4 regions of the Streptomyces sp. NPDC059785 genome follow, and region 1 is predicted to be linked to each of the others. Evidence: riboswitches for the same ligand, from Rfam matches in the RefSeq annotation. Region 1 holds a riboswitch; each other region holds the start of a gene.

Region 1 (7,237 bases):
CCACGCCAGCCCGACCCCTTCGTCCGAGTCCACCAGCACTCCGTCGTTGTCGAAGAGCAGGCCGTCGCACGGAATCCCGGACAGCAGGCCGGGAGCAGGATCGAACGAATGGGACATAGAAAATCTCCGCGTTCTTCACAGGCCTCAGGTCTCAGGTCTGAGGACTCAGGACTCAGGACTCAGGTGACGGGGCGGTTGCGGTAGCGGCCGACGAGTTCCCGCGCGGCCGCCTGCATCCGCGCGGGCGGCAGACCGCTCGCGACCAGGGTCAGGTCGTCGACCACCATGTCCCCGACGGCATGGAACGCCTCCGGCACCCCGCCCGCGCGATGGGCGGAGAGCACGAGCCCTTCCAGGCCGCGTACCGGATCCTCGGCGGCGACCGGCTCCTCGGGCCACACGTCGATGGCGGCGAGCAGCCGCCCGTCCCCGACCCGGGAGAGCAGCGCCGGGAAGTCGACCACCGGGGCGCGGCTGACCAGGATCAGCCGGGCGCCGTCGGGCAGCAGTCCCAGTTCGCGTGCGCCGAGGAGCCGGCGGCTGTCGTCCGTGACGGTGGCGAGGACGAACACGAACCGGCTCCTGGCGAGGGTCTCGTCCAGTGAGGCGGGCAGTACTCCGTACTCGCGCAGCGCGCCGGGCGGCAGCCAGGGGTCGTACACCCGGAGAGTGGGCCGGAAGGGGGCGAGCAGCGGGTGCAGCGCGCGGCCGAGGTTGCCGAAGCCGACGAGGCCGATGTCCGAGCCGCGCAGGAGTACGGCGTCGGCGTTGCCGTCGGACACGTAGCGCTCGCGTCCGGCGCGGAAGGCGCGGTCCTCGCGGCTGATGCCCCGGGCCAGGTCGAGGGCGAGGGCGAGCGCGTACTCGGCGACGGCCTGCGCGTAGGCGGGTCCGCAGCCGAGCACGTGGACACCGCGCCGGAAGCAGGTCTCGTAGTCGACGTTCGGATAGAAGTTGCCCTCGACGTTCAGCAGGGCCCGCAGCCGGGGTGCGCGGGCCAGCCGCCCGGCGGGCAGGTCGGGCTGGCCGATGATCGCGAAGGCGTCGGGCAGCGCCGCGTCGAACGCCTCGTCCGACGGGTCGTCGGCGAGGTCCACGACGGTGAAGCGGTCGTGCAGCAGCCGCAGGGCGCCGGGCGTGAAGATGCGGTCGGTTCGCTGCGGGGCGGGCCGCAGCAGCACGACGGGCCGGCCGGCGACGGAGGGCGGGGGCGGAATGCTCACGTGTCTCCTTCTCCCCGTACGTCTTCCTCGTACGTCTTCCTCGTACGTCTTCCTCGTACGTCTTCCTCGTACGTCCCGGGGGCATGCGCGGTGCTGGGCCGGACGCGTGCCGCCGTCCGGCGCCGGGGACCGGGCGCGGTCAGTCCGCCCCGCGGGTCCGCCAGCCGTGGTCGACGGGGCCGATGCCCGCGCCCAGGGGGAAGCCGGACTCGATCGCTCCGGTGACGTAGTCCTTCGCCAGCCGTACCGCCGCCGGTACCGGGTGGCCCTGGGCCAGGCCCACCGCGACGGCCGAGGCGAGCGTGCAACCGGTGCCGTGCGTATGGCGGTTGTCGTGGCGCGGGGCGCGCAGCCAGTGCTCCTCGGTGCCGTCGGTCAGCAGGTCGACGGCCGCGCCGGGCAGGTGCCCGCCCTTGACCAGGACCCACCGGGGCCCGTACGACAGCAGCCGGTCCGCGGCCCGCACCATGTCCGCCTCGTCGGCTACGGCGATCCCGGTGAGCTCCGCCGTCTCGTCCAGGTTCGGCGTCGCCACCGTCGCCGTAGGCAGCAGTGTGTTCCGTACGGCGTCCAGCGCGTCGTCGGCCAGCAGCCGGTCGCCGTGCTTGGACACGCTGACCGGGTCCACCACCACGGGCGCGGCCGTCCCGGCGAGCAGTTCGGCGACCGTCTCGACGAGCAGCGGCGAGGCGAGCATGCCGGTCTTCACCGCCTGCACCCCGATGTCGTCCACGACGCTGCGGTACTGGGCGCGGACCGCCTCGGCGGGCAGTTCCCACGCGCCCTGCACGCCGAGGGAGTTCTGCGCGGTGACGGCGGTGAGCACGCTCATGCCGTGCGCGCCGAGGGCGAGCATCGTCTTGAGGTCGGCCTGGATGCCCGCGCCGCCGCCGGAGTCGGATCCGGCGACGGTCAGGACGCGGGGCGGCGCGGTGCGAGGGGCGGCGCCCGGGGTGGCCGGGACGGGCTGAGGGGTCATACCAGGCTCTCCTTCGGGTGGCCGGACGTACGGGGCGGTGGGCATGGTGGTGCGGCTCCGTGCGGAAGGAGGAGGGGAGGTCGGGGGGCGCGCGGGGGCATCAGTGGGGCCGGCGCACGCGCAGCGGCGTGTACACGGCGAGGGCCACCAGGAACGCCACCCCGTAGGCGAGGTCGGCGCCGTGCAGGGCCTCGGCCACCGGGCCCACGTACAGGCTGGTGCTCATGAACGGCACCGCCGCGGCGAAGGCGGCGAGGAACGCCGTGAGCGCCGGCCACCAGGGCACCGGGCGGGCGCGCTCGGCGGCCAGGTCGACGGGCGCGCCGCGGCGGGCTCTGGCGCGGGCGGCCCAGTCCACGACGACGATCGCCACGAACCCGGGTATCCAGTAGCCGACGAGCAGCAGGACGTTCTGGAAGCGGGTGGTGGTGTCGGCCGCGTGCATCCACAGGACGAGCGGGAAGCCGAGCACGGCGGCCAGGGCGGCGGCGACGGGGCGTGGCACGCGTACGCCCATGGTCTGGAGGGCGAGCGAGCCGCTGTAGTCGTTCATCGCGTTGCTGCACAGCGCGGCGAGGGCCACGACGAGCAGCCCGGACGCGCCGAGTACGCCGCCGCCGAGCAGGGTGTCGACGCCGCGGGCGGTCTGGTCGGTGAACACGGACGCGCCCCACAGGCCGAGCGCCTGGACGGCGACGAAGGACACCGAGATGCCGAGCAGCGTGCACCAGAACATCCGCGGCCGTGAGGTGTCGCGCGGCAGATAGCGGCTGAAGTCGCTGGCGTAGGGCGCCCAGGACAGGGCCAGACTCAGCGCGACCGTGCAGGTCAGGACGAATGCGCCGGCCCGGTCGGCGCCGTGTGCGGTGCCGGCCGCGGCGCTCGCGGTGCCGCCGTCGGCCAGCCTGACGGTGAGCGCGGCGAACGCGGCCGCGAGCGCGAAGGTCATCACGGTCTGGAGCCGGTGGATCGCCTCGTACCCGAGGACGCCGAGCACGCCCTGCGCGGCCAGCATGACCAGGGCGCCCAGCCAGAACGGCCGGCCGCAGAGCTGTGCGAGGGCGTCGCCGCCGAACAGGCCGATCAGCGCGTCCCAGGCGATGGAGGACAGCCATTGCAGGGCGCCCGGCACCGCCACCGCCCGGCCGAAGGCCAGCCCGGCGAGCGGGAGCTGCCCGGCACCGGTCCGGCTGCCCCAGGTGCCCAGGTACGCGGTCGGCACGGCCCCGAGCAGGGTGCCGAGGACGACGGCGGTGAGCGCGGTGGCGAAGTCGAGGCCGAGCGCGGCGCCGAGGGTGCCGGTGAAGACCCCGGTCATGGTCAGGTTGGGCGCGAACCAGACGGTGAACAGCCGCCCGGGCCCGCCGTACCGCGCGTCCTTTGGCACCGGCGCGATTCCCCGCGCCTCGATGCGCAGATCACCGGGGGCGGCGGGCATCCGCCCGTCGAAGACACCCCGGCCCTCTGCTCCGGTACCGGCCGTTTCCGCGCGGGCATGCGGCAACGCCATGAGACATCCCTCCGCCAGTCCTAACTGGTTCAGGTTCGACGGGTGTGATCTCAGCCCTCTTACGGGGCACCCCGTGTCCGTGGGAAAAGGGCCCTCGCGGGCTGTCGCCCGTGAAGACCCTTCGCACCGTCGGGACGACAGGATTTGAACCTGCGACCCCTTGACCCCCAGTCAAGTGCGCTACCAAGCTGCGCCACGTCCCGGTGCGCCCGCCGCGGTGTTCTTCCCGCGTGGCGGCGCGCAGAGAACTTTACCCCACGTACGGGGACGGTCCGCGGGGGGCGGGGCGGCGGTGCGCGGGCCGGGGCGGGACAATCGCGGTATGAGCGCGACATCGGCGACCGGGGACACCGGCGGCAGCGGCGGGCGCGACCGGGACACGGAGGGCCGGGCGCGCAACGCCCGGCCCCGGGACGGTCTCGGCCGTCCGCTGCCGTACGGCGCGGACGGGGTGGAGCGGCAGCCCGAGGGGGTGGTGCGCACCCCGGCGGAGACCGTCGCCGAGGCGCAGACGCTGCTCGCGGCGGGCAAGCCGTTCCACGCGCACGAGGTCTTCGAGGACGCCTGGAAGTCGGGCCCCGACACCGAGCGCGCGCTGTGGCGCGGGATGGCCCAGCTCGCGGTGGGCCTGACCCACGCGGCCCGGGGCAACGTGACGGGCGGCGCCCGCCTGCTGCGCCGCGGCGCGGGAGCGATCGAGGAGTGGTCCACGACGGCCGGCCGCCCCCGGCCCCACGGACTGCACCCGGCGGAACTGGCCGCCTGGGCCCGGGAGCTGGCCGCGGAGGTCGAGCAGGGCGGGACGGCGATCGACGCCGGGAAGCGAGCACCGAAACTGACGGGACCCACCCCCTGAGGGAGCCGCGCGAGGTCCGCCGCGGTCGGGGTGCGCCCCGTCAGGGGCGCGGGGAACCGCGCGACCGGCCAAGGCGGCGCCGCAGCCGGCCGACGGCAGTCCGCGGCACCGCCGGTGGAGCGCCTGGCCGGCGCGGGCAGCCGGCCGGCAGGCAGGCGGCCGACCGACGGCGGACCACACCCCGCCTCCGGCGGAGCGCCCTGTACGCCAGGCGGAGCACCCCGCATGCACCCGCCACTCGGCAGTGTGACGCTGGCCCTGTGACGACCACAGACGAGAGCGTGCCGTCGTCGGCGTCCGCCCCGGCCGCCGCGCCCCCCGTGCTGGACAACCGGCGGCGCAACGTCGTCTTCGTGACGATCATGCTGGGCGTGCTGCTCGCGGCCCTCGACCAGACGATCGTCGGCACCGCCCTGCCGACGATCGTGGCGGACCTGGGCGGCGCCTCGCACATGTCGTGGGTCGTCACCTCGTACCTGCTGGCGGAGACCGTGGCGACGGTGCTGGTCGGCAAGTTCGGCGACCTGTTCGGGCGCAAGCTGGTCTTCCAGGTCTCGGCGGTCGTCTTCATCACCGGTTCGTTCCTGTGCGGGCTGGCCACGAACATGCCGCTGCTGATCGCGTGGCGGGCGATGCAGGGCATCGGGGCGGGCGGTCTGATGGTCACCGCGATGGCGCTGATCGCCGACGTCATCCCGCTGCGGGAGCGGGGCAAGTACCAGGGTGCGATCGGCGCCGTGTTCGGGGTGTCCACGGTGATCGGGCCGCTGCTCGGCGGACTGTTCACGGACCATCTGACCTGGCGGTGGGCGTTCTACGTCAACGTGCCCATCGCGATCGTCGTGGTGATCGCGGCCGCCCGTACGATCCCCGTGGTGCGGTCGGCCTCCCGTCCCGTCATCGACTACCTGGGCATCGCGCTGGTCGCGGTGGGCGCGAGCGCGCTGATCCTGGCGACGAGCTGGGGCGGCAACGAGTACGCGTGGGGTTCGGGCGTCGTCATCGGCCTGTTCGCGGGCGGGCTGATCGCGCTCGGGCTGTTCTGCTGGGTGGAGACCCGGGCCGCTGAACCGATGCTGCCGATGCGGCTGTTCTCCAACCCGGTGTTCACGGTGTGCTCGATCCTGAGCTTCATCGTGGGCTTCGCGATGCTCGGCGCCCTGACGTATCTGCCGAGCTATCTCCAGTACGTGGACGGCGATTCCGCCACCGTCTCCGGTGTCCGCACCCTGCCGATGGTGATCGGCCTGCTGATCGCGTCGGTGTTCAGCGGCAACATGGTCAGCAGGACCGGGCACTACCGCGTCTTCCCGATCGTCGGCGCGCTGGTGATGGCCCTCGGCCTGTATCTGCTGTCCCGCATGGGCCCCGGCACCGGCACCTGGACGGCGTCCCTGTACATGTTCGTGCTCGGGGCCGGGATCGGCCTGTGCATGCAGGTCCTGACGATCGCCGTGCAGAACACCGTCGACTACTCCGACCTCGGCACGGCGACCTCGGGCGTGACCTTCTTCCGTACGCTGGGCAGTTCGTTCGGCACCGCCGTGTTCGGCACCGTCTACGCAGGCGCGCTCAAGCCGAACCTGGCGGACGGGATCAAGGACGCGACCAGGACCGGCGCCGCCGATCCGGCGGTCATCGCCACGGGCGCCCAGAGCCCGCACGGACTGCACGGGCTGCCGCGGCGGGCGGCCGAGCCGATCATCCAGGCGTACTCCGACACGATCCAGACCGTGTTCCTCTGGGCGGTGCCGGTCGCGCTGCTCGGCTTCGTCTTCGCGCTGTTCCTCAAGCAGGTGCGGTTGCGGGACAGCGCGCGGATGGGCTCGACGGACATGGGCGAGGGGTTCGCGTCCCCGTCCACGGCGGACTCCCGGCGGCTGCTCGAATCGTCCGTCGGCAAGATCATCGGTCGTACGGAACCGGCCACCACCCGGCGGATCGTCGAGCGGTCGGACACCCGTCTTGACGTGGCGGGGGCGTGGGCCGTGATGCAGGTCGAGATGTTCACCCGGCTGGTGGGACACGCCAGCCTGGGTCTGATCGCGGCCCGCCGGCACCTGCCTCCCGAGGTGCTGCTGCCGGTCTTCCAGCGCATGGTCGAGGAGGGCTATCTCACCCGTGACGGCTCGCTGCTCTCGCACACCGAGGCGGGGCGGCGCGAGGCCGGGGTGATCGGCGACGCGTGGGGGCACTGGCTCGAACGGCGCGTGGAGCAGGACCTCGGCCGGCCGCCGGGCGCGGACCTGCGGGCCGCGGTCGACACCATCGCCAAGCGGCTCCTCGCCGAGGACCTGGCGCACGGGGTGTCCGGCGGGGCGGAGCGGGAGCGGGCCCCGGCGCCCGCCGGGGCACACAGAGCCCCCTGAAAGGTGCCCACCGGTCAGCGCAGCAGTTGCAGTCCGCCCAGCACCGTCGCCGCGATCACGAGCTGTTCGAACAGCCGTTGGTTGATCCGGTCCACCGCCCACTTGCCGAGCAGCGCGCCCGGCACCACGAACACCGCGAGCGCCGCGTCGAGGAACAGCGAGCGGCCGTCGATCAGTCCGAGTCCGGCACTGAAGGGCACCTTGGAGACGTTCACGATGAGGAAGAAGAACGCCGACGTGCCGAGGAAGCCGAGCTTGCGGAAGCCGGCCGAGAGCAGATACATCGACATCACCGGGCCG
Region 2 (7,237 bases), on a different contig from region 1:
ACCACCGGCTGGGTCTTCGGTGCGGTCACCGCGGTCGCGATCCTGATCGCCGCTGTCTGCCTGCTGCTGACCGCACTGCGCAACGGCGACGGCTCGGCCGAGGCCGAAAGCAGGGGACGGCTGAACGAGGAGGTGGCCCGGGCCAGGGAAGCCTGGCGCGACGCCCTGCTGGAACGGGGCATCCTGCCGTTCCTGCGGGAGGCGCTCGTGGACCCGGGCGCCGCCGCGGCGGTGAGCGGCAAGACACCGGAACCGACCGGCCGCATCCCGCACCTGGGCTACAACCGGCCCGGATTCAGCAGCCCCGAGGGCCGCAGCGGCACGACGGCGAATTCGCGTCCGAGCTTCAGCAGCCCGGACTTCAGCAGCCCGGACTTCGGGGGTCCCGACCACCAGCCGGACTGACCCCCGGCCACCACAGCCGGGGCGGCACACGGTCGCCGCCGTCCGGGGTGACACCGATCCGGCAGAGCCCGGCGTACCGACGCACCGGTGCCGCTGCTCGTGCCCCGACCACGGGAGCGCGAGCGGGCGGTCCGGCCCGCGTCCGTGCCGGCTCATGGGCCGACCATGTCCTGGCTGACGTCCGCCGCCGCCCGTACGAACTCGCGGACGCGTTCCGTGGTGTTCCCCTCCCGCCACACCGGGCCCCGCTCGATCGGCGGGGCGTCGTACAGCGGGACGTAGGAAATGTCCGGGCGAGGGTAGTAACGGCGGGAATGCTCTCCGACCGGCAGGACGCCCCTGCCCATCGCGACCAGGGTGAGCATCTCGGAGAACGACCGGCCGGACGGGCCCTTGGGAACCGGCCGTCCCGACGGGGTGCGGTCCGGCGTGCGGTCCTGCTTGAACGCCGCCGAGGTCACCTCCGGATACTGGACCACCGGATGATCCGCGAGCACCTCCACGGAGACCGACTCCTCGCCGGCGAGCGGGTGCCCCGCGGCCACGGCGAGCACCCGTGTCTCCCGCAGCAGGACCGGCCCGCAGGCCATCCCGTCGAACGGGTACGACGCGACGAGGACGTCCACCGAGCCGTCGAGCAGACTCGTACGCGAATTGGACAACTGCACCTCGCGTACGTCGACCCGGCAGTCGGGGTGCCGCTCGCCGAACAGAGCGACCGCCTTCAGGAGCGGAGGCGCGGTCCACTCGCCGAGGAAGGCGACCCGCAGTTCGCCCGTGACGCCCCGGCTGGCGTCCGCGGCTCTGCGCAGCGCCTCCTCGATACCGGCGACCAGCGGCGCCAGATCGTCGGCCAGCCGCTGCCCGATCGCGGTCAGGCGTACGGTCCTGCTGGTCCGCTCGAACAGCGGGCCGCCGATCCGCCGCTCGAGCTTTCTGATGACCTGGCTGACGCGCCCGGTCGTGACGCGCAGCCGCTCGGCGGTGCGGCCGAAGTGCAGCTCCTCGGCGAGCGTCAGGAAGGTCTCGATCTCCACCCGCTCCAGCACATGCCCCCCAGCGTTTAATCAGGCTCAACGACCGTAGTCCGATTCCGCCTTGATGACGGTTTCTCCCCGGCGGATCGTAGAAGGCGTCCACCTCCGGACTCCACCGCCTCTCCCCTTCACGACAAGCGACAAGCGACAAGCGACAAGCGACAAGCGACAAGCGACAAGGAAGCCTTATGAGCGCCTCGGACATCACCTCGTACCTGGACGGACTCGACGACGACCTGCGGAAGACCGGCGAGGAGCTGCGTTCCGTCATCGACGCCGCCCTGCCGGAGGGCGCGGGCGCACTCTGGCACGGCCATCCCACCTGGGGCCTCGGCGACAGACCCGGCCGGACGCCGGTCTGCCTGCTCAAGGCGTACAGCACCTATGTCACGTTCGGGCTGTGGCGGGGCCAGGACATCGCCGACCCGTCCGGACGGCTGGTCGCCGGTGCCCGCCGGATGGCGTCCGTGAAGCTGCGGACCGTCGCCGACGTGGACCCGGTCCTGTTCGCGGACTGGCTGCGCCGGGCCGTCGCACTGGAGGAGGAGAAGTGACCGCACTGCGCGTGAAGGCCTTCGACCACCTCGTCCTCAACGTGGGGGAGGTCGAGCGCTCCCTGGACTTCTACACCGGTCTCCTCGGCCTCGAACCCGTACGCGTCGCCGAGTGGCGGGCGGGCCGGGTCCCGTTCCCCTCGGTGCGCATCACCTCCGAAACCATCATCGATCTGGTCGGCCGCCCCCGGGGCGAGTCCAACGTCGATCACATCTGTCTCACCGTGGAACCGCTGGACTGGGACGAAGTCATCGCGTCCGGGACCTTCACGGTTCTACAAGGCCCCGTCGACCGCTTCGGCGCACGCGGCTCCGCCACGTCCGTCTACGTCCAGGACCCTGACGGGAACACCGTGGAACTCCGCTGGTACCCGGAGGACGCCCCGGCGTGACCACGCCACGCCGGGGAGCCGGCCCGCCGTCGCGTCAGTCGGCGATGGGCAGATAGACCCGGTTGCCGCTCGCCGCGAACTCCCGCGATTTCTCCAGCATCCCCTCGGCGACCTCCTCGGCGGAGGCGCCGTCGGCCGCCCCGCCGCCGAACCGCTCGGTGATGCTCTGGCTGATCTTCATCGAGCAGAACTTCGGGCCGCACATCGAGCAGAAGTGTGCCGTCTTGGCGGGCTCGGCCGGGAGCGTCTCGTCGTGGAACTCCCGTGCCGTGTCCGGGTCGAGGGCCAGATTGAACTGGTCCTCCCACCGGAACTCGAAGCGGGCGTCGGACAGCGCATCGTCCCATTCCTGCACACCGGGGTGCCCCTTGGCGAGGTCGGCTGCGTGGGCGGCGATCTTGTAGGTGATGACGCCGGTCTTGACGTCGTCACGGTTGGGCAGGCCCAAGTGTTCCTTGGGCGTGACGTAGCAGAGCATGGCCGTGCCCCACCAGGCGATCATCGCGGCACCGATGCCGGAGGTGATGTGGTCGTACGCGGGTGCGACGTCCGTCGTCAGCGGGCCGAGCGTATAGAACGGAGCTTCATCGCAGATCTCCTGCTGAAGGTCGATGTTCTCCTTGATCTTGTGCATCGGGACATGTCCCGGGCCCTCGATCATGGTCTGTACGTTCAAACGCTTGGCGATCGCGTTGAGTTCCCCGAGCGTCCGCAATTCCGCGAACTGTGCCTGGTCGTTGGCGTCCGCGATCGAGCCGGGCCGCAGGCCGTCGCCGAGCGAGTACGTGACGTCGTACGCGGCGAGGATTTCGCAGAGTTCATCGAAGTGCTCGTACAGGAACGACTCCTTGTGGTGCGCCAGGCACCAGGCCGCCATGATCGAGCCGCCGCGCGAGACGATGCCGGTCTTGCGGTTCGCCGTGAGCGGCACGTACGACAGGCGTACGCCCGCGTGGACGGTCATGTAGTCCACGCCCTGCTCGGCCTGCTCGATGACCGTGTCCTTGTAGATCTCCCAGGTCAGCTCCTCGGCCCGGCCGTCGACCTTCTCCAGCGCCTGGTACAGCGGGACAGTGCCGATGGGGACGGGGGAGTTGCGCAGGACCCATTCGCGGGTCGTGTGGATGTTGCGCCCGGTCGACAGGTCCATGACCGTGTCGGCACCCCAGCGGGTGGCCCAGGTCATCTTCTCGACCTCCTCCTCGATGGAGGAAGTGACCGCGGAATTGCCGATGTTGGCGTTGACCTTCACCAGGAACCGCTTGCCGATGATCATCGGCTCGATCTCCGGGTGGTTGACGTTCGCGGGCAGGACCGCGCGGCCTGCGGCGATCTCCTCACGTACGACCTCGGGGTCGACGTTCTCGCGGACCGCCACGAACTCCATCTCGGGCGTGATCTCGCCGCGCCGTGCGTAGGCGAGCTGGGTGACCGGCCGGCCTGGGCGGCCCCGGCGCGGCTGGCGCGGCCGTCCCGGGAAGACCGCGTCGAGATTACGCAGGCCCCCGCGCGGCGCGGTGTGCCTGATCCCGTCGTCCTCGGGACGGACGGGGCGGCCCGCGTACTCCTCGGTGTCGCCGCGAGCGGTGATCCAGTTCTCCCGCAGCGGCGCCAGGCCCCTGCGTACGTCGGTGTCGACGGCCGGATCGGTGTACGGGCCCGAGGTGTCGTACAGCGTGACCGACCGCCCGTTGGTCAGGTGCACCTGACGGACCGGCACCCGCAGGTCGGAGCGTGAGCCCTCGACGTATGCCTTGTGCCAGCCGATGGACCTGCCGGCCTCCCGCGACGGCTCCTGGGACTGATCGCCCGGAGACACGTCGGACACCTCGTCCGTCTGGCTGGAGGCAGGCGTGCGTACGTCGTTGTTGGTCATGAGACCTACTCCCTACGCCGGCATTACCCGGTAACAGGTTCAGCGGTCGACGCAGCGGTGTCCGTCCGCCGATGTTTCATGTGAAACATCGCTGGGACGGAGGTCAGCGCCCTCTCAGCCCGGTGCTCCGAGCTCCCGCGTGTGCAAAAGGTAACTCCACGCTAGCGGCAATATTGGCGCGGTGAACAGAGGGCCCCCTTCGTTCTTGCGATGATCGGTCGGTGACCACGACGCCTCAGCCGCCCTTCCCACCCTCCCGGCCGCCGCACGGGCCGCCGCAGAGAACGCCTCACAGACCGCCGTCCGGGCCGGGCCCGGACGGCGGCCATGGGCAGGATCCCGGCGACAGGCAGGCCCATGGGCCGGGCGGGCACGGGCCCGGCGGCCACGGACCGGGTGGACACGGGCCGGACGGGCATGGACCGAGCGGGCATGGACCGGGTGGCGGATTCGGTGGCGCGCGGGGGCCGGGTCAGGGCGGCGGGCGAGGGTTCGGAGGCGGGGGCGGGAGCGCGCAAGGCCCGGCACTCGGCGGATCAGGATTTGGGTCCGGGTCCGCGGGCGGGAACGGGCAAGGTCCGGGACCCGGCGGCGGATCGGGGCCTGGTGGCGGATCAGGGCCCGGTGGCGGCCAGGGTCCGGGATCCGGCGGCGGGCACGGGCCGGGGCCCGAGGACGGGGACGGGCACGGGAACGGCCACGGCCACGGCCACGGCCACGGGCACTCGCACAGTCACGGCCCGGCCGCGCCCGTCTCGAAGCATCTTCGCAAGGTCATCGCCGCGGTGCTGATTCCCTTCGCGACAGCGGTCGTCGTGGGCCTGGCGGTGCTCTGGCCGGGCGGTGCCCCCTCCCATGAGCGCACCGGTGTCGGCTTCGACCGGCAGACCCAGCAGGCGACGGTCACCAAGGTCGTCCGGGTGGACTGCAAGTCCGTCAACGCCTCGGCGGACACCCCGACCGGCGACACCTCCACCGCCGAGGGCTCCTCCGCCCAGCAGCAGGCGACCGGCGAGTGCAAGAAGGCGACGATCCGGGTCGACACCGGCAAGGACAAGGGCCGGACCTTCACCGAGATCGTCCAGCCGGACCAGTCACGGCAGTTGAGCCAGGGCGAGAAGGTCGTGGTCGCCTACGAGCCCTCCGCGCCGGAGAACCTCCAGTACTCGGTCGCCGACGTGAACCGCAAGCTGCCCATGGCGCTGCTCGCCGGGATCTTCGCGCTGGCCGTCGTGGTGGTGGGCCGGATGCGCGGAGTCATGGCGCTGATCGCGCTGGCCGTCAGCTTCCTGGTGCTGACGTTCTTCATCCTGCCCGCGATCCTCCAGGGGTCGAACCCGCTGATAGTGGCGGTCGTCGGAGCCAGCGCCATCATGCTGATCGCCCTCTACATGTGCCACGGCCTCTCGGCCCGCACATCAGTGGCGGTGCTCGGCACGCTGCTCTCGCTGCTGCTGATCGGCATCCTGGGCTCCGGGTTCATCGGCTGGGCGGCGCTCACCGGCAATGTGGACGACAACACCGGCCTCATCCACGGCCTGTACCCGGCCATCGACATGAGCGGTCTGCTGCTGGCCGGCGTCATCATCGGCTCGCTCGGCGTGCTCGACGACGTCACGGTGACGCAGACCTCCGCGGTCTGGGAGCTGCACCAGGCGGACCCGACGATGGGGTGGCGCAAGCTGTACCGCGCGGGCATCCGGATCGGCCGCGACCACATCGCGTCGGTCGTCAACACCCTGGTCCTGGCCTACGCGGGCGCCGCGCTGCCGCTGCTGCTGCTCTTCTCCATCGCGCAGAGCAGCGTCGGTACGGTCGCCAACAGCGAGCTGGTCGCCGAGGAGATCGTGCGCACGCTGGTGGGCTCGATCGGTCTGGTCGCGTCGGTCCCGGTCACCACCGCGCTGGCGGCCCTGGTGGTGTCGGCCGACCGCACGAAGTCAGCGGGCGTCCCGGCCCCGGCAAGTGCCCGGCCCCCGCTCGATGCGGACGCCAGGACACCCGCGCGGGGCGGGCGGGGCCGGCGGCGGAAGCGCTGAGCCCGGCCCGGCCACGGCCGGGCCCGTCGGGAGGGAAGGCAGAGACGGAGGCACGGGGTCGTCAGGTGCCGGGCACAGGCACCAGGCACAGGGACTTGCAGGCACCGCTGTGCTCAGCCCGCGCTCTGTTCCTCGGCCAGGATGCGGTCCAGCGCGTCGTCGAGGTGGGTGTCGAAGTGCGCGAGGGAACGCTCCTGCCCCAGCGGGACGAGCCGGTCCGTCCGGTCGAGGAAGGCCACCAGCGGAGCCGTACCCGATCGGAACAGCGCCTGGTCACCGCCCACTTGGAGCCGGATCAGCACCTCGCCGAAGAGCTCCGGCTCCGTGGGGGAGATGCGTACGTCACCGTCCCCGCAGGGGCGGCCCACGCCGTCGATCAGCAGTTCCCGGCCGAAGGCCCACGTCACCGGGGCGTCGCCGGGCAGATGGAAGGTCAGCCGCACGGCGAACGGATCGCAGGTGTCGTACCGCAGCTCCACCGGGATGCGGAAGGCGAGCTCCTCCGACACCAGGAAGCTCATCATGACTTCTGCCTCTACCGACTCGCGCATCGTCTACCCCGTCGTTTGCCGTCGACTGGCCGGGAAACACATCCCTGACCCTGCTGCATCTTGCTCAACGTATACGGGAGATCACAAGGAGTGAGTTTTCAGATGCTGATAGAGATCGCGAGGGTCCCGAGCAGCCGCCCGATCTCGGTCTGGAGCCGCCGCGCCGACGGCAGCAGGCGTTCCGCCTGGTGAGCGGGGAGGGAGAGGGCCACGGTCGCGGCGGTGCTGCCCGCGGTGATCGGGACCGCCGCGCACACCGTCCCCAGCGCGTACTCCTGCCTCTCGACCACGGGTTTCATGCGTCCCAGCGCTTCCAGGCGCCGTAACAGCGTCTGCCCGTCACGCACCGTGTAGGGGGTGAGGGACCGCACCGGGTAGCGGTC
Region 3 (7,237 bases), on a different contig from region 1:
CCCACCGATGACCACGGCGATGACGGTCGCCGCGGCCGCGAACCGCAGCGAGTTCCCGATCGCCTCGATCGGCGCCACCAGGAACACAGCGCCGTCGGCCGACGTCAGCGCCCGGTAGTACCCGAAGCCGTAGCCGCCGGGGGTGTCGAGGGACCGCTGCACCAGTACGCCGAGGGGCAGCACGAGCAGTACGGCGATGCTTGCCAGCACTCCGGCGAGCAGCGCCCACTGCCCCGCGCCGCGCGGCGGCCGTGCGGTCACGGAGGCGTCGACGAGCCGCAGGGCCGTCTCCCGGCGGCGTACGGTCCTGGCGTGCACGGCGAGGATCACGCCGACCACCACGAACTGCACGACGGTCAGCACGGCGGCCGTGGCGAGGTCGAAGATCTCCGCGGTCTGCCGGTAGATCTCCACCTCCAGGGTGGAGAAGGCCGGCCCGCCGAGGATCTGCACCACACCGAACGAAGTGAACGTAAACAGGAAAACCATCAGCGCGGCAGCGGCGACGGCCGGGGCCAGCGCCGGAAGCGTGACCCGGCGCCAGGCGGCGAACCGGGAGGCGCCGAGCATCCGCGCCGCGTCCTCCTGCCGGGGGTCGAGCAGCGACCAGAGGCCGCCGACGGTCCGTACGACGACCGCGTAGTTGAAGAAGACGTGGGCGAGGAGGATCGCCCAGACGGTGGTGTCGAGGCGTACGCCCCACAAGTCGTCCAGCAGCCCGCCGCGCCCGACCAGGGCCAGGAACGCCGTCCCGACGACCACGGTCGGCAGGACGAAGGGCACGGTCACGACGGCCCGCAGCACCTGCTTGCCCCTGAACTCGAAGCGCGCGAAGACGTAGGCGCCGGGGAGCGCGACCAGCAGCGTGAGCGCGGTGGAGGCGAGCGCCTGCCAGGTGGTGAACCACAGCACGTGCCGGATGTCGGACTGTGCGAGCACCTCGCCGAACCGTCCGAACCGCCAGGTCCCGTCGGCCTTGAAGCCGCGGGCGACGATCGCGACGACCGGATACCCGAAGAAAACCCCGAAGAACGCGACGGGCAGCCCCATGAGCCCCAGAACCCGCAACGCACCGCCACGCCTGCCGACAGCCCCGCCGCGCCCCCCGGAAGCCACTCCCGCGTCTCCGGAAACCACGTCGGTCACTTCAGTACGAGCGAGGTCCACGACTTGACCCACTGGTCACGGTTGTCGGCGATCTTGGCGGGGGCGAGCGTCGCGGGATCCTCGGCCTGCGGCCCGTACGCCGTGAACTCGCCGGGCACCTTCGCCCCGTCGACCACCGGATACACGAACATGTTCAGCGGCATGTCCTCCTGGAACTTCTTCGAGACCAGGAAGTCGATCAGCGCCTTGCCGCCCGCGGTGTTCTCCGCGTTGCTCAGCAGCCCCGCGTACTCGGTCTGCCGGAAGCAGGTCCCGTCGGCGACACCGGTCGGCGCGGTCTTCGGCTTCGGGTCGGCGTAGATCACTTCGGCGGGCGGCGAGGAGGCGTACGACACGACGAGCGGCCGGTCGCCGCCCGCCTTCCTGCCGCCGGCCGACCCGGAGAACTCCTCGTTGTACGCCTGCTCCCAGCCGTCGACCACCTTCACACCGTTGGCGCGCAGCTTCTTCCAGTACCCCTCCCAGCCACCGTCGCCGTACGCGGCGGCGGTGCCGAGCAGGAAGCCGAGCCCCGGCGAGGACGTGGCCGCGTTCTCCGTGACGAGCAGGTTCTTGTACTTCGGCTTCGTCAGGTCGGCGAAGGACTTCGGCGGGTCCAGCTCGTGCTCGGTGAAGTACGCCTTGTCGTAGTTGACGCAGATGTCGCCGGAGTCGATGGGCGTGACCCGGTGCTTGTCCTGGTCCGCCCGGTACTCCTCGGCCACCTTGTCCGCGCCCTTGGCCTCGTACGGCTGGAAGAGCCCGTTGTCGAGCGCGCGGGAGAGAAGGGTGTTGTCGACACCGAAGAAGACGTCGCCCTGGGGGTTGTCCTTGGTGAGGATCGCCTTGTTGACGGCCTGTCCCGCGTCGCCGTCCTTGAGGACCCGGACCTTGTACCCCGACTCCTTCTCGAACTCCTCGATGACGCTCTTGGACGCGGCGAAGGAGTCGTGACTGACGAGGGTCACGGTCTTCTCGTCCCCCGCGCCGCTTCCGGAACCGGACGAGCCGCACGCGGACAGAGCGACGAGCCCGAGCCCGGTGACCGCGACCACGGCCGTGAACTTCCTGCCGGCACGGCCGGCGCTGCTGGTGGTGCTCACTGGATTCCTCCTGGGATGACCAGGAGAAGACGCGGCCCTGCCCGGGACCTCCGACGAGTTCCCGGGCAGGGCGCAACAGCTTGAGTGGTGACCGAACTTCCTACCCAGAATGACCTGGGCGAGGTTCAGAGGGTCTGCGGCCGGTGCCGCACTCTCAGCGCTGTGGCGCTCCCCTGTCGGAATATGAAGATGTACGTACCGGCCAGCGTACCCTCCGCTGCTACCGCTCTACCGTTCGGACGCCGCCAACTGCCCGCACGCCCCGTCGATCTCCTGCCCCCGGGTGTCCCGCACGGTGACCGGCACTCCGTGCGCGGCGATGGCCTGGACGAACGCCTTCTCGTCCTCGGGGCGCGAGGCGGTCCACTTGGAGCCGGGCGTCGGGTTCAGCGGGATCAGGTTCACGTGCACCGGCTTGCCCTTGAGCAGCCGGCCGAGCCGGTCACCGCGCCACGCGTGGTCGTTGATGTCGCGGATCAGCGCGTACTCGATGGACAGCCGGCGTCCCGACTTCGCGGCGTACTCGAAGCCCGCGTCCAGCACCTCGCCCACCTTCCACCGCGTGTTGACCGGGACGAGGGTGTCGCGCAGCTCGTCGTCCGGTGCGTGCAGGGAGATGGCGAGCCGGCACTTGAAGCCCTCGTCCGCGAACCGGTGGATGGCCGGGACCAGACCGACGGTCGACACGGTGATCCCGCGCTGCGAGAGCCCGATCCCGTCCGGGGCGGGGTCGGTGAGCGCGCGGATGGCGCCGACCACCCGCTTGTAGTTGGCGAGCGGCTCACCCATGCCCATGAACACGATGTTGCTCAGCCGCGCGGGCCCGCCGGGGATCTCCCCGTCCCGCAGCGCCCGCATACCGTCGACGATCTGGTGGACGATCTCGCCGGTGGACAGGTTCCGGTCGAGTCCGGCCTGTCCTGTGGCACAGAACGGGCAGTTCATCCCGCAGCCCGCCTGGGAGCTGATGCACATGGTGACCCGGTCCGGATACCGCATCAGCACGGACTCGACGAGCGTGCCGTCGAACAGCTTCCACAGGGTCTTGCGGGTGGTGTCGTCGTCACAGCTGATGTGCCGGACGACGGACATCAGCTCCGGCAGCAGCGCCTCCTGGAGCTTGCCCCGGGCGGCGGCGGGGATGTCCGTCCACTCCGCGGGGTCGTGCGCATACCGCGCGAAGTAGTGCTGCGAGAGCTGCTTGGCGCGAAACGGCTTCTCCCCGATCGCGGCCACCGCTTCTTTCCGCTCGGCGGGCGAGAGATCGGCGAGATGCCGCGGCGGCTTCTTGGCTCCGCGCGGCGCGACGAATGTAAGTTCTCCGGGCTTAGGCATGGCTCTACCAGTGTCGCAGACAAAAAGAGAAGGCCCGCCGCCCTGTGGACAACGGACCTCTCACCGACGAAAGCCCAGCTCAAAGCAGGTAAGGCGATTCGGCGGGCAGGACGGGTGGCACTGGTCGGTCAACCCGACCCGACGAACACCACCAGCAGCAGCCACACCACCGGCGCCGTCGGCAGCAGTGAGTCGAGGCGGTCCATGATGCCGCCGTGCCCGGGCAGCAGCGTGCCCATGTCCTTGATCCCGAGGTCCCGCTTGATCATGGACTCGCCGAGGTCACCGAGCGTGGCGCTGACCGCGACCGCGAGGCCGAGGAGCAGACCCTGCCACCAGGTGCCGCCGTCGATCAGGAACTGCATGCACAGCGCGCCCGCCACCATCGCGAAGGCGACCGCGCCGAGCAGGCCCTCGCGGGTCTTGCCGGGGCTGATCCGCGGAGCCAGCTTGCGCTTGCCGAAACGCCAGCCGACGGCGTACGCACCGGTGTCGCTGACCACCGTGAGCAGCAGGAAGACCAGGACCCGCCAGGGACCGTCGTCCGCGGTGAGCATCATCGCGACGAACGTGGCCAGGAACGGCACGTAGAAGGCCGCGAAGAGGCCGGCGGTGACGTCCTTGAGGTAGCCCTCCGGCGGTTCCGTCATGCGCCAGACGAGGACGGCCAGCGCGGTCAGCGCCATCGCCACCCAGGCGCCCTCGGAGCCCCGCACGTACCCGGCGACGACCATCGCCGCGCCGCCGATCGCCAGCGGCACGAGCGGCGCCTTGATGCTCTTGCGCTCGGCCAGCCGCGACGTGAGCTCCCACAGGCCCACCACCACGGCGACCGCGACCACGCCGACGAACACGGCCTTGACGACGAACAGCGACGCGATGATCACCACACCGAGTCCGACACCGACCCCTATGGCCGCGCCGAGGTCGCGGCCCGCGGTCTTCTTCTGCGGTGCGGGCGCTGACGGCTGGGCGCTGGGCATGGGCTCCTGCGGACTCTGCGAGAGGTGCGGAGCCTGCGGGTGGTGCGGACTCTGCGCGTGGTGCGGAGCCTGCGGATGCGGCGGGCTCTGCGTGTGCTGCGGACTCTGCTGCGGCGGGTTGTGCGAGGGCTCCCCGTAGGGCGCCGCCGGCGGTTCGCCGTCGCGGAACGAGGGGCCGCCCGGCCGAGCGGCCCCCCGGTCGTCATCCTGGTCTCCGCCATGTGCGGGTACGTCGGGCACGATGGGCATGGGGCGAGTCTGCTGGGCGTCATGCGCATCGTATGCGGGACCCGCCGGGGCTGCCCCCTGGACAGGTCCTTGGTCGGACGGCCCCCAGTACCCGGCTTGCGGCGGCGCCCCCCAGGAAGAGTCGTTCATCAGACCTCGAGCAGCTCCGCTTCCTTGTGCTTGAGGAGCTCGTCCACCTGGGCGACGTACTTCGCGGTGGTGTCGTCGAGTTCCTTCTCCGCACGGCGGCCCTCGTCCTCGCCGACCTCGCCGTCCTTGACGAGCTTGTCGATGGCGTCCTTGGCCTTGCGGCGTACGGAGCGGATCGAGACCTTGGCGTCCTCGCCCTTGGTCTTGGCGACCTTGATGTAGTCCTTGCGGCGCTCCTCGGTCAGCTCGGGGAACACCACCCGGATGATGTTTCCGTCGTTGCTGGGGTTGACGCCCAGGTCGGAGTCGCGGATCGCCTGCTCGATGTTGCGCAGCGCGCTCTTGTCGAACGGCGTCACCACGGCCATCCGGGGCTCCGGCACCGAGAACGAGGCCAGCTGGTTGATCGGCGTCAGCGCGCCGTAGTAGTCGGCCACGATCTTGTTGAACATCGCCGGGTGCGCACGACCGGTGCGGATCGCGGCGAAGTCCTCCTTGGCGACCACGACGGCCTTCTCCATCTTCTCCTCGGCTTCGAGGAGGGTCTCTTCGATCACCACTTGCTCCTGCGTGTCTTGAGTAGGCCCGGCAGCTGTTCCTCGTCGGGGTCGGCGGCCGGCTGCGTCGCGTCTTATTCCTGCACGGTTCCGGACCGGCAGGACATTGTCCATCCCCCGGTCAGGGTCCGTACCCGGTCAGGCCCGGCCGTCCTGGTCACCCACGAGTGTGCCGATCTTCTCACCCTTGACGGCCCGTGCGATATTGCCCTCCGCAAGGAGCTCGAACACCAGGATGGGGAGCTTGTTGTCACGGCACAGGGTGATCGCGGTCATGTCGGCGACCTTGAGGTCCCGGGTGATGACCTCGCCGTAGTTCAGCGCATCGAACTTGACGGCCCCGGGGTTGGTCTTCGGGTCGGAGTCGTAGACCCCGTCCACACCGTTCTTGCCCATCAGCAGGGCCTCGGCGTCGATCTCCAGGGCGCGCTGCGCGGCGGTGGTGTCCGTGGAGAAGTACGGCATGCCCATACCGGCACCGAAGATGACCACACGGCCCTTCTCGAGGTGCCGGACGGCCCGCAGCGGGATGTACGGCTCGGCGACCTGCCCCATGGTGATGGCCGTCTGTACGCGGCTGTCGATGCCCTCCTTCTCCAGGAAGTCCTGGAGGGCGAGGCAGTTCATGACCGTGCCGAGCATGCCCATGTAGTCGGAGCGGGCCCGGTCCATGCCACGCTGCTGGAGTTCGGCGCCGCGGAAGAAGTTGCCGCCGCCGATGACGACGGCGATCTCGGAGCCGTCGCGCACGACGGCCGCGATCTCGCGGGCGATGGCGTGCACCACGTCGGGATCGACGCCCAGTCCCCCGCCGCCGGAGAACGCCTCTCCGGAGAGCTTCAGCAGGAAGCGACCGCGTACTTTGCCGTCGTCGCTCTTGTCGGCCTTGGTGGTCATGGAGAACTCGCCTCTTTTACTTGGCACACATACAAAGAAGGCCATTGCCGGTGGGGTGTCGTTCGCATCCCATGCTCGGCAATGGCCTCCCTGTCAGATCTGCTGTCGCCCGGCACGCGCGCGTGGGTGCCGGCGTACGCGGACGACTGCTGTCGACCCTAGCGGGGTCGAACGTCGATCGCGGTACGGACTCAGATGCCGACCTTGATGCGCGTGAAGCGCTTCAGGGTGGCACCGGCCTCCTCCAGAACCTTCTGGACGGACTTCTTGTTGTCCAGCGCGTAGGGCTGGCCGAGGAGGGTGGCCTCCTTGAAGAAGCCGTTGACGCGACCCTCGACGATCTTCGGGAGCGCGGCCTCGGGCTTGCCCTCGGCGCGGGTGGTCTCCTCGGCGACACGGCGCTCGGACTCGACGACCTCGGCCGGGACGTCCTCGCGGGAGAGGTACTTCGGCGCGAAGGCGGCGATGTGCTGGGCGATGCCCTTGGCGAGGTCGGCGTCGGCCTTGTCCAGCTCGACCAGGACACCGATCTGCGGGGGCAGGTCGGGCATGGTGCGGTGCATGTACGCGGTGACGTACGCGCCGGAGAACTGGGCGAAGCGGTCCAGGACGATCTTCTCGCCCAGGTTGGCGTTGGCCTCGTCGACGAACGCCTGGACCGTCTTGCCGGCCTCGATCTCGGAGGCGAGCAGCGCCTCGAGGTCGGCCGGGGAGGTGGCGGCGACGTGCTGGGCGATCTGGTTGGCGACGGACTGGAACTTCTCGCCCTTGGCGACGAAGTCCGTCTCGCACTTCAGCTCGACCAGGACACCGGAGGTGTTGTCGTCGGCGATGAGGG
Region 4 (7,237 bases), on a different contig from region 1:
GTGCCCAGTGCCTCGCGCGCGAGGCGGGCGGTCAGCACGGCCTCGCCCGCTGTGAAGCAGCCCGCCGTGTTCGGCAGGACGCGGATGCCGAGCCGGCCGAGCACCGAGAGCACCGAGCCGTGGGCCGCCGGGTCGACCCGGCGCATCGCGACCGTCGTCAGCTCCGTGCCGGACGCCAGCAGCGAGCGCTCCAGGACGTCGAGGCTGGGCGCGCCGCCCGTGCCCATGATCAGGCGGGACGCGTAGGTCGTACCACCGAGGACGAAGGAGTCGTCGGCCATGGTTCAGCCTCCTTGGACGGCGGTGAGGACTTCGACGCGGTCACCCTCGCCTAGGGCGGTGACCGGCCACTGCGCGCGCGGGACGACGGTTTCGTTGAGGGCGGCGGCGATGCCCGAGGGGGCCGCGGTGAGGGTCGCGACGAGCGCGTCGAGCGCGGTGCCGTCGGCGACCGTCCGCCGCTCCCCGTTGACGAAGACGGTGACGAGGACGCTCATACGGGCTGCTCCGTGGGGTTCGTGCGGGCCGCTCCGGCCGGGCCCTGGCCGAACCGCCCGGGGCTGAAGGGGCGGGCCACGTCCGGGAGTTCACCGGTGGTCAGGACGTGCGCCATGGCGTCGCCGGTGACGGGCGTGAGGAGGACACCGTTGCGGTAGTGGCCGGTGGCCAGGAGCAGGCCGTCCAGCACGGTCGGGCCGAGCAGCGGCGCGTTGTCGGGGGAGCCGGGACGCAGTCCCGCGCGGGTCTCGGTCAGCGGCAGCTCCGTGATGCCGGGGACCAGCTCGTGGGCGTCCCGCAGCAGCTCGTACACCCCGCCCGCGGTCACGGTGGTGTCCCAGCCCAGTTCCTCGCTGGTGGCGCCGACGACGAGCTCGCCGCTCACCCGGGGCACCAGATAGACCTGACTGCCGCGCACCACGGCACGCACCGTACGGCTCAGGAACGGCGCGTACCGCTTCGGCACCGTCAGCCGCAGTACCTGCCCCTTCACCGGCCGTACGGGCGGCACTACGTCGTCGGGCACGCCCGCGAGGCGCCCGCTGAGGCTGCCCGCCGCCAGGACGACCCGGCCGGCGGCGAGCGCGGTGCCGTCCGCGGTGACGACACCGGCCGCCCGGTCGCGCAGGACGGTCAGCCGCTGTGCCCAGGTGCGGTGGAGGACGACCCCGGCGCGTTCGCAGGCGGTGACCAGGGCCGCGGCGAGCCGCCGCGGGTCGATCTGGTGGTCCCCGTCGACCCGGAGCCCGCCGCGCACGCCGGGCGCGAGCATCGGCTCCAGGCGGCGGCACTCGCGGCCGCTGAGCCACTCCGAGTCGAGCCCCGACCGGCGTTGCAGCGCGTGCAGTTCGCGCATGTGGGCGCGGTCGTCGGCGTCCAGGGCGACCGCGAGCGTGCCGCTCCTGCGGTAGCCGAGGTCGAGACCCGTCGCCCCGGTCAGCTCGGCCGCGAAGTCCGGATAACGCTCCGCGGAGGCCAGATTGAGGCCCAGCAGGGTCTGCTCGCCGTGGTGCAGCTCGGTGACGGCGGCCAGCATCCCGGCGGCCACCTGCGCCGCCCCGCCGCCCGGCTCGGGGTCCACGACCGCGGTGGCGAACCCGTGCTGCGCGGCCCGCCAGGCGGTCACGAGCCCGATGATCCCGCCCCCGACCACGAGGACGTCCGCCGTGTCCGGCACAAGCGCCATGGGTGTCCAGCCCCTCCCTTCGCCGGCATGACCCGGATCAGGTTCGTACGGTCGGAGGCCGGCCAGCCTCCCTCTCAGCCCGGTGCGTCCGGGCTCCCGCGTGTGCTCTACGTTGGCCACCCTAGCCCGTCCGTCCGGGTGCCAGTAGGGGAGCCCTCGCGCACGGCGGCCGGGACGGCCGCCACCCGGGCGGCGGCACGCGCGTGTGGAACAGGTCACGGGCCCGGTCCGCTGACTGACGAATTGTCAGTTGTCTAAGGTGATCGAGTGAGCGAGCAGACGCAGGGGCGTACGGTACGGCGGGTCGTCGTCGTGGGCGCGGGCATGGCCGGGGTGCAGACCGCGGTCGCGTTGCGGGAACAGGGATTCGCGGGCGACGTGACCGTGCTCGGCGCGGAACCGCACCAGCCGTACGACAGGCCACCGCTGTCCAAGGCCGTGCTCCTCGGCAAGGCCGAGGGATCCGCCTTCGACGTCGACTTCCCCGCGCTCGGCATCACCCTGGGCCTCGGCCGCGAGGTGCTCGCCGTCCGCCCCGGCGACCACGAGGTCGACACCGCGGAGGGACCCGTCCCGTACGACGTCCTGGTGCTCGCCACGGGCGCCGAGCCGATCCGGCTGCCGGGCGCGGAGGACGTCCCCGGGGTCCATCTGCTGCGCACCCTGGACGACGCCGAGCGGCTGCGCCCCGTGCTCGCCCGGCAGCACGACGTCGTGGTCGTCGGGGCGGGCTGGATCGGCGCCGAATTCGCCACCGCCGCCCGTGAGGCCGGCTGCGCGGTGACCGTCGTCGAGGCCGCCGACCGGCCGCTCGCCGGGGCGCTGCCCGCCGAGGTGGCCGCGCCGATGACCGGCTGGTACGCCGACAGTGGCACCGAACTGCGCACTCACGCGCGCGTGGCGAGCGTCGAACCCGGCGCGGTGATCCTGGACGACGGCACCCGGCTGCCCGCGGGCGCGGTCGTCGTCGGCATCGGGGCCTGTCCCGCGACGGCCTGGCTGGCGGGCTCCGGCATCGAGCTCGGCGCGCACGGCGAGGTCGTCGCCGACGACCACCTGCGCACCTCGGCGCCCGACGTGTACGCGGTCGGCGACTGCGCCTCCTTCCCGTCGGGCCGCTACCAGGGGCGCCTGCTGGTCCACCACTGGGACAACGCCCTCCAGGGGCCGCGCACGGTCGCGGCGAACATCATCGGCGAGACGCCCACGGCGTACGACCCGGTGCCGTACTTCTGGTCCGAGCAGTTCGGCCGTTTCGTGCAGTACGCCGGTCATCACGCGGCCGGCGACGCCACGGTCTGGCGGGGCGATCCGGCGGGCGCCGCCTGGACCGTCTGCTGGCTCCGTGAAGGGCGGCTGGTCGCCCTGCTGGCGGTGGGCAGGCCCCGGGACCTCGCCCAGGGGCGCAAGCTGATCGAGGCGGGCACCGCGATGGATCCGGAGCTGCTGGCGGACCCGGCCCGCCCGCTGAAGGCGGCCACGGCGTAACGGCCACGGCGGCGGGGTCGCGTCCCGCCGTACGGCGGACAGCCCGGCCTGCCGCGACCCGGCCGGAGGGTGCCCGGCTACCGACTGTCAGTCCCAGATGGCAGGCTTGTCCCGTGACCGAGATTGACGCAAAGATCGATGCTCTCGTCCCCGCCTGGCTCACCGTCCCCGACATCGCCGAACAGCTCGGCGTCGAGGTGACCCGCGTCCGGCAGCTGGTCAAGGAGGGCCAGCTGATCGCCGTACGCCGTGGTGAGAACCGGGCGCTGCACGTCCCCGCCGCCTTCATCGACGGGGACAAGGTCGTCAAGGGCCTGACCGGCACCCTGACGCTCCTGCGGGACGACGGCTTCACCGACGAAGAGATGCTCGAGTGGCTCTTCACCCCCGACGACAGCCTGCCCGGCACCCCCGCGCAGGCCCTGAGCGAGAATCGCGGCACGGAGGTGAAGCGCCGCGCCCAGGCGCTCGCCGTCTGATCCGGAAGACGACCGTCCGGCGCACGGACCACGGCTCGCCGCCCCACGGCCGCCGCGGTCCGCGCGCCACCGGGGACGCGGGGCGCCCGCCCCGCGTTCCCGGCTTCGCTTCACGAGCCCGGCTCGTGAAGCCCGAACAGGGGGACCCCCATGCCTCAGGCCGCAGTCACCGCGCGTGCGCGGCTCGCCGACGCCCTGGTCTATCTGTGCACGGACGCCCGCAAGCGCCAGGGCGACCTGGCCGGGTTCCTGGACGCCGTCCTGGCGGGCGGCGTCGACATCGTGCAGCTGCGCGACAAGAGCCTGGAGGCGGCCGAGGAGCTGGAGTACCTCGCGCTCTTCGCCGACAAGTGCCGGGAGCACGGCAGACTCCTGTCGGTGAACGACCGGGCGGACGTGGCCCACGCGGCCCGCGCCGCCCACCCGGCCGGCCCCCAGGTGCTCCATCTGGGCCAGGGCGACCTTCCGGTGCCCGCGGCCCGCGCGATCCTCGGCGACGACGTCCTGATCGGCCGCTCCACGCACACGGCCGCCGAGGCGTCCGCCGCCGCCGTCCAGCCGGGCGTGGACTACTTCTGCACGGGCCCCTGCTGGCCCACCCCGACCAAGCCGGGCAGGCCCGCTCCCGGCCTGGACCTGGTCCGCCGCACGGCGTCCCTGGGCATCGGCAGACCCTGGTTCGCCATCGGCGGCATCGACCTGGGGAACCTGGACGAGGTGCTGGAGGCCGGCGCGCGGCGTGTCGTCGTGGTCCGGGCGATCACCGAGGCCGACGACCCGGGAGCGGCGGCGGGGGAGTTCGCGAAGCGGCTGCGCGGGGTGCGGTAGCCCGGCGGGCAGGGCGGCGGGTCGGCAGGTCGGTGGGACGGCGGGTCGGCAGGTCGGTGGGGCGGCGGGTGCGCGGGAGGCCGCGGGCGCGTGCCGGTGTTCCGGGACCTTCGTCCCGAGGGGTGGACAAGAAGTCGACAAATCGGACAATTTCCACTGGTTCGGTTGGGCGAGCCGCACCCCCCTGGCTAACCTGCGGACATGGCCATCGGAACCGCCTCCACCAGGACTGATCGCGCACGCACCGTGCGCGACATGCTGGCGACCGGCAAGCAGACGGTGTCGTTCGAGTTCTCGGCGCCGAAGACCCCCAAGGGCGAGCGCAACCTGTGGAACGCGCTGCGCAGGGTCGAGGCCGTCGCGCCCGACTTCGTCTCCGTGACCTACGGGGCGGGCGGCTCGACGCGCGCGGGCACGGTCCGGGAGACCCAGCAGATAGTGGCCGACACCACACTCACTCCGGTCGCGCACCTCACCGCGGTCAACCACTCCGTGGCGGAGCTGCGCAACATCATCGGCCAGTACGCGGACGCCGGGATCCGCAACATGCTCGCCGTCCGCGGCGACCCGCCCGGCGACCCGATGGGCGACTGGATCGCGCACCCCAGCGGCCTGACCTACGCCGCCGAGCTGGTCCGGCTCATCAAGGAGTCCGGCGACTTCTGCGTGGGCGTCGCCGCCTTCCCGGAGATGCACCCCCGCTCGGCGGACTGGGACCGGGACGTCGCCCACTTCGTCGACAAGTGCCGGGCCGGCGCCGACTACGCGATCACCCAGATGTTCTTCGAGCCCGAGTCGTACCTGCGGCTGCGCGACCGGGTGGCCGCGGCCGGCTGTGAAACCCCGGTGATCCCCGAGGTCATGCCGGTCACCAGCGTGCGCATGCTGGAACGGCTGCCGACGCTCAGCAACGCCGTGATCCCCGCCCAGTTGAAAGAGCGGATCCTCACAGCGAAAGACGATCCGACGGCTGTACGCTCCATTGGCATCGACTTCGCCACCGAGTTCTGCGCGACACTTCAGTCCGAGGGAGTCCCCGGACTGCACTTCATCACGCTCAACAACTCCACGGCGACACTGGAAATTCACGAAAACCTCGGCCTGCACCACCCACAGCGGGCCTAGACCGGCCGCACCTGCGTACGACACACTGCGTAGCGGTCACTGGGAGAGGGGCGTACATGGGCTGGACGGTCCTCTACATCGCGTTCGGGATTGTCGCACTGTGGCTGCTGGGTGAGGTCCTGCTGCAGTACAAGGCGCGGCTGCGCTGGCGGCTGCTCGCCTTCGTCGGCTTCCTCGGCGTCGTACTCGGTGTGCTGATCCCCTCCGTGGTCGTCATCGGCCTGGGCGCCGCCGCCTTCGCGGTCGGCCAGACCTACGTCACGCTCTCCTTCCGCCGCGGCTTCGCCACCGGCTGGTCCATCGGCGCCCGGCAGGGCGCCCCCAAGCCCGCGTCCAAGCGCCGCCGCGGCGAGCCGGACCCCCAGGGCCCGGCCGCGGAGGACTCCGGCCCCGAGATGCCCGGCACCGGCCCGGCGTACGCGGACGACGACGAGGAGCGCGACCTCTTCACGCCCGTGCCGCCCGCCGGGACGCCGGCTTCGGCCGCCGAGACGACCGCCGTGTACGAGCCGCAGCCGATGCCCGACGACACCGGCTCCTACGGCGTCTACAGCGACGCCGCCTACGCGGCCGCCACCGATCCGTCCTACGCCACCGGCCAGTCCCAGGACCAGCAGGCGTACGCCTACGACGGCTACTCCGGGTACGACCAGCAGCAGTACGGCTACGACGCGAACGGGCAGCAGCAGTACGCCGGCTACACCGACCCGTACGCCGGCGCGCAGAACTACGGCACCGGCTACGACACCAGCGGCTACGGCGACCAGCAGGCGTACGGGCAGCAGGGCTACGACCAGTCCCAGTACGGCACCGGCGGCTACGGCGAGACCCCGGCCGGCGGCGTCTGGGTGCCCCAGCAGCGCAACGCCGAGGACCCGTACGGCGGCGAACTCCCGCCCGAGCAGCAGTACCCGTACCAGGGCGACGGGAACACCGGCGGGCAGGGCGGCCACGGCGGCAACGGCTACGACGGGCAGTACCGGTACTAGAACGGGCCGCTCGTACCACTGGACCTGCGGCACGGGCGGCGCGGCTCACTGGGAGCCGCGGAACTCCGGCCCCTCCACGATCAGCCCGGCGACCAGCGCCCCCGACATTCCCGCGTGCGGCAGACCGCCGCCCGGGTGCGCCCAGCCGCCGGCCGCGAACAGGCCCGGCAGAGCGGTGCCGTTGGCCGGGTGGAGCAGTCGGCCGTCCGCCGCGGCGAGCGCCGGGGCGGGCACCGCGCCGCCCGCCGCGCCGGTCGCCCGGGCGACGTCCGCGGGCGTGCGCACCTCGTGCCACAGCAGCCGGTCGCGCAGGCCGGGAACGGCCCGTCCGGCGGCGTCGACGACCCGCTGCACGTCCGGCTCCGGTATCTCCAGGCCGGCCGGCACGGTCACCGTCAGCGTGACCGCCTCGTGCTCCGCGTCCGGCACCGCCGCCGGGTCCTCCGGGCGCGTCACCGTCACCGTCGGCGCGGCGGACAGCCCCGGGTGCTCGCCGAAGAGCCGAAGCAGTTCGTCGGCGCGGTCCGCTGCGTGCACCACCGTCCGGTGGGCCGTCCCCGCGGGCCGGGCGCCGCGCAGCGCGAGGAGCACGGTCAGCCGGCTCGCCGCCGCACGCTGCGGCGGCACCCCGCCCGCGCCCCCGC

The links. A riboswitch is a leader RNA that binds a small molecule or an ion and turns the genes downstream of it on or off. The one in region 1 is predicted to bind thiamine pyrophosphate.
Region 2: linked by a shared signal. The riboswitch ahead of thiC (phosphomethylpyrimidine synthase ThiC) and the one ahead of ACFV6E_RS28705 (purine-cytosine permease family protein) in region 1 are both predicted to bind thiamine pyrophosphate.
Region 3: linked by a shared signal. The riboswitch ahead of ACFV6E_RS19570 (thiamine ABC transporter substrate binding subunit) and the one ahead of ACFV6E_RS28705 (purine-cytosine permease family protein) in region 1 are both predicted to bind thiamine pyrophosphate.
Region 4: linked by a shared signal. The riboswitch ahead of thiO (glycine oxidase ThiO) and the one ahead of ACFV6E_RS28705 (purine-cytosine permease family protein) in region 1 are both predicted to bind thiamine pyrophosphate.

Annotation. Positions count from the first base shown of each region.
Region 1 is NZ_JBHWHV010000043.1:73,996-81,232, forward strand. Features, by position in the region: gene ACFV6E_RS28690 (HAD-IA family hydrolase) at 1-117, opposite strand, end outside; gene ACFV6E_RS28695 (NAD(P)-dependent oxidoreductase) at 180-1,223, opposite strand; gene thiD (bifunctional hydroxymethylpyrimidine kinase/phosphomethylpyrimidine kinase) at 1,363-2,202, opposite strand; gene ACFV6E_RS28705 (purine-cytosine permease family protein) at 2,303-3,712, opposite strand; TPP riboswitch at 3,702-3,796, opposite strand; tRNA gene ACFV6E_RS28710 (tRNA-Pro) at 3,842-3,915, opposite strand; gene ACFV6E_RS28715 (DUF309 domain-containing protein) at 4,035-4,568, shown strand; gene ACFV6E_RS28720 (MDR family MFS transporter) at 4,829-6,937, shown strand; gene ACFV6E_RS28725 (sulfite exporter TauE/SafE family protein) at 6,952-7,237, opposite strand, start outside.
Region 2 is NZ_JBHWHV010000023.1:68,587-75,823, forward strand. Features, by position in the region: gene ACFV6E_RS19110 (hypothetical protein) at 1-405, shown strand, start outside; gene ACFV6E_RS19115 (LysR family transcriptional regulator) at 558-1,442, opposite strand; gene ACFV6E_RS19120 (DUF1801 domain-containing protein) at 1,631-1,996, shown strand; gene ACFV6E_RS19125 (VOC family protein) at 2,002-2,388, shown strand; gene thiC (phosphomethylpyrimidine synthase ThiC) at 2,423-4,264, opposite strand; TPP riboswitch at 4,257-4,413, opposite strand; gene ACFV6E_RS19135 (YibE/F family protein) at 4,486-6,303, shown strand; gene ACFV6E_RS19140 (SsgA family sporulation/cell division regulator) at 6,417-6,854, opposite strand; gene ACFV6E_RS19145 (IclR family transcriptional regulator) at 6,953-7,237, opposite strand, start outside.
Region 3 is NZ_JBHWHV010000024.1:37,116-44,352, forward strand. Features, by position in the region: gene ACFV6E_RS19565 (ABC transporter permease) at 1-1,050, opposite strand, end outside; gene ACFV6E_RS19570 (thiamine ABC transporter substrate binding subunit) at 1,143-2,249, opposite strand; TPP riboswitch at 2,329-2,434, opposite strand; gene rlmN (23S rRNA (adenine(2503)-C(2))-methyltransferase RlmN) at 2,478-3,584, opposite strand; gene ACFV6E_RS19580 (phosphatidate cytidylyltransferase) at 3,713-4,945, opposite strand; gene frr (ribosome recycling factor) at 4,945-5,502, opposite strand; gene pyrH (UMP kinase) at 5,641-6,399, opposite strand; gene tsf (translation elongation factor Ts) at 6,591-7,237, opposite strand, start outside.
Region 4 is NZ_JBHWHV010000082.1:8,465-15,701, reverse strand. Features, by position in the region: gene ACFV6E_RS38665 (thiazole synthase) at 1-281, opposite strand, end outside; gene thiS (sulfur carrier protein ThiS) at 285-497, opposite strand; gene thiO (glycine oxidase ThiO) at 494-1,684, opposite strand; TPP riboswitch at 1,682-1,794, opposite strand; gene ACFV6E_RS38650 (NAD(P)/FAD-dependent oxidoreductase) at 1,952-3,172, shown strand; gene ACFV6E_RS38645 (Rv2175c family DNA-binding protein) at 3,286-3,651, shown strand; gene thiE (thiamine phosphate synthase) at 3,802-4,479, shown strand; gene metF (methylenetetrahydrofolate reductase [NAD(P)H]) at 4,681-5,604, shown strand; gene ACFV6E_RS38630 (hypothetical protein) at 5,661-6,593, shown strand; gene ACFV6E_RS38625 (phytoene desaturase family protein) at 6,639-7,237, opposite strand, start outside.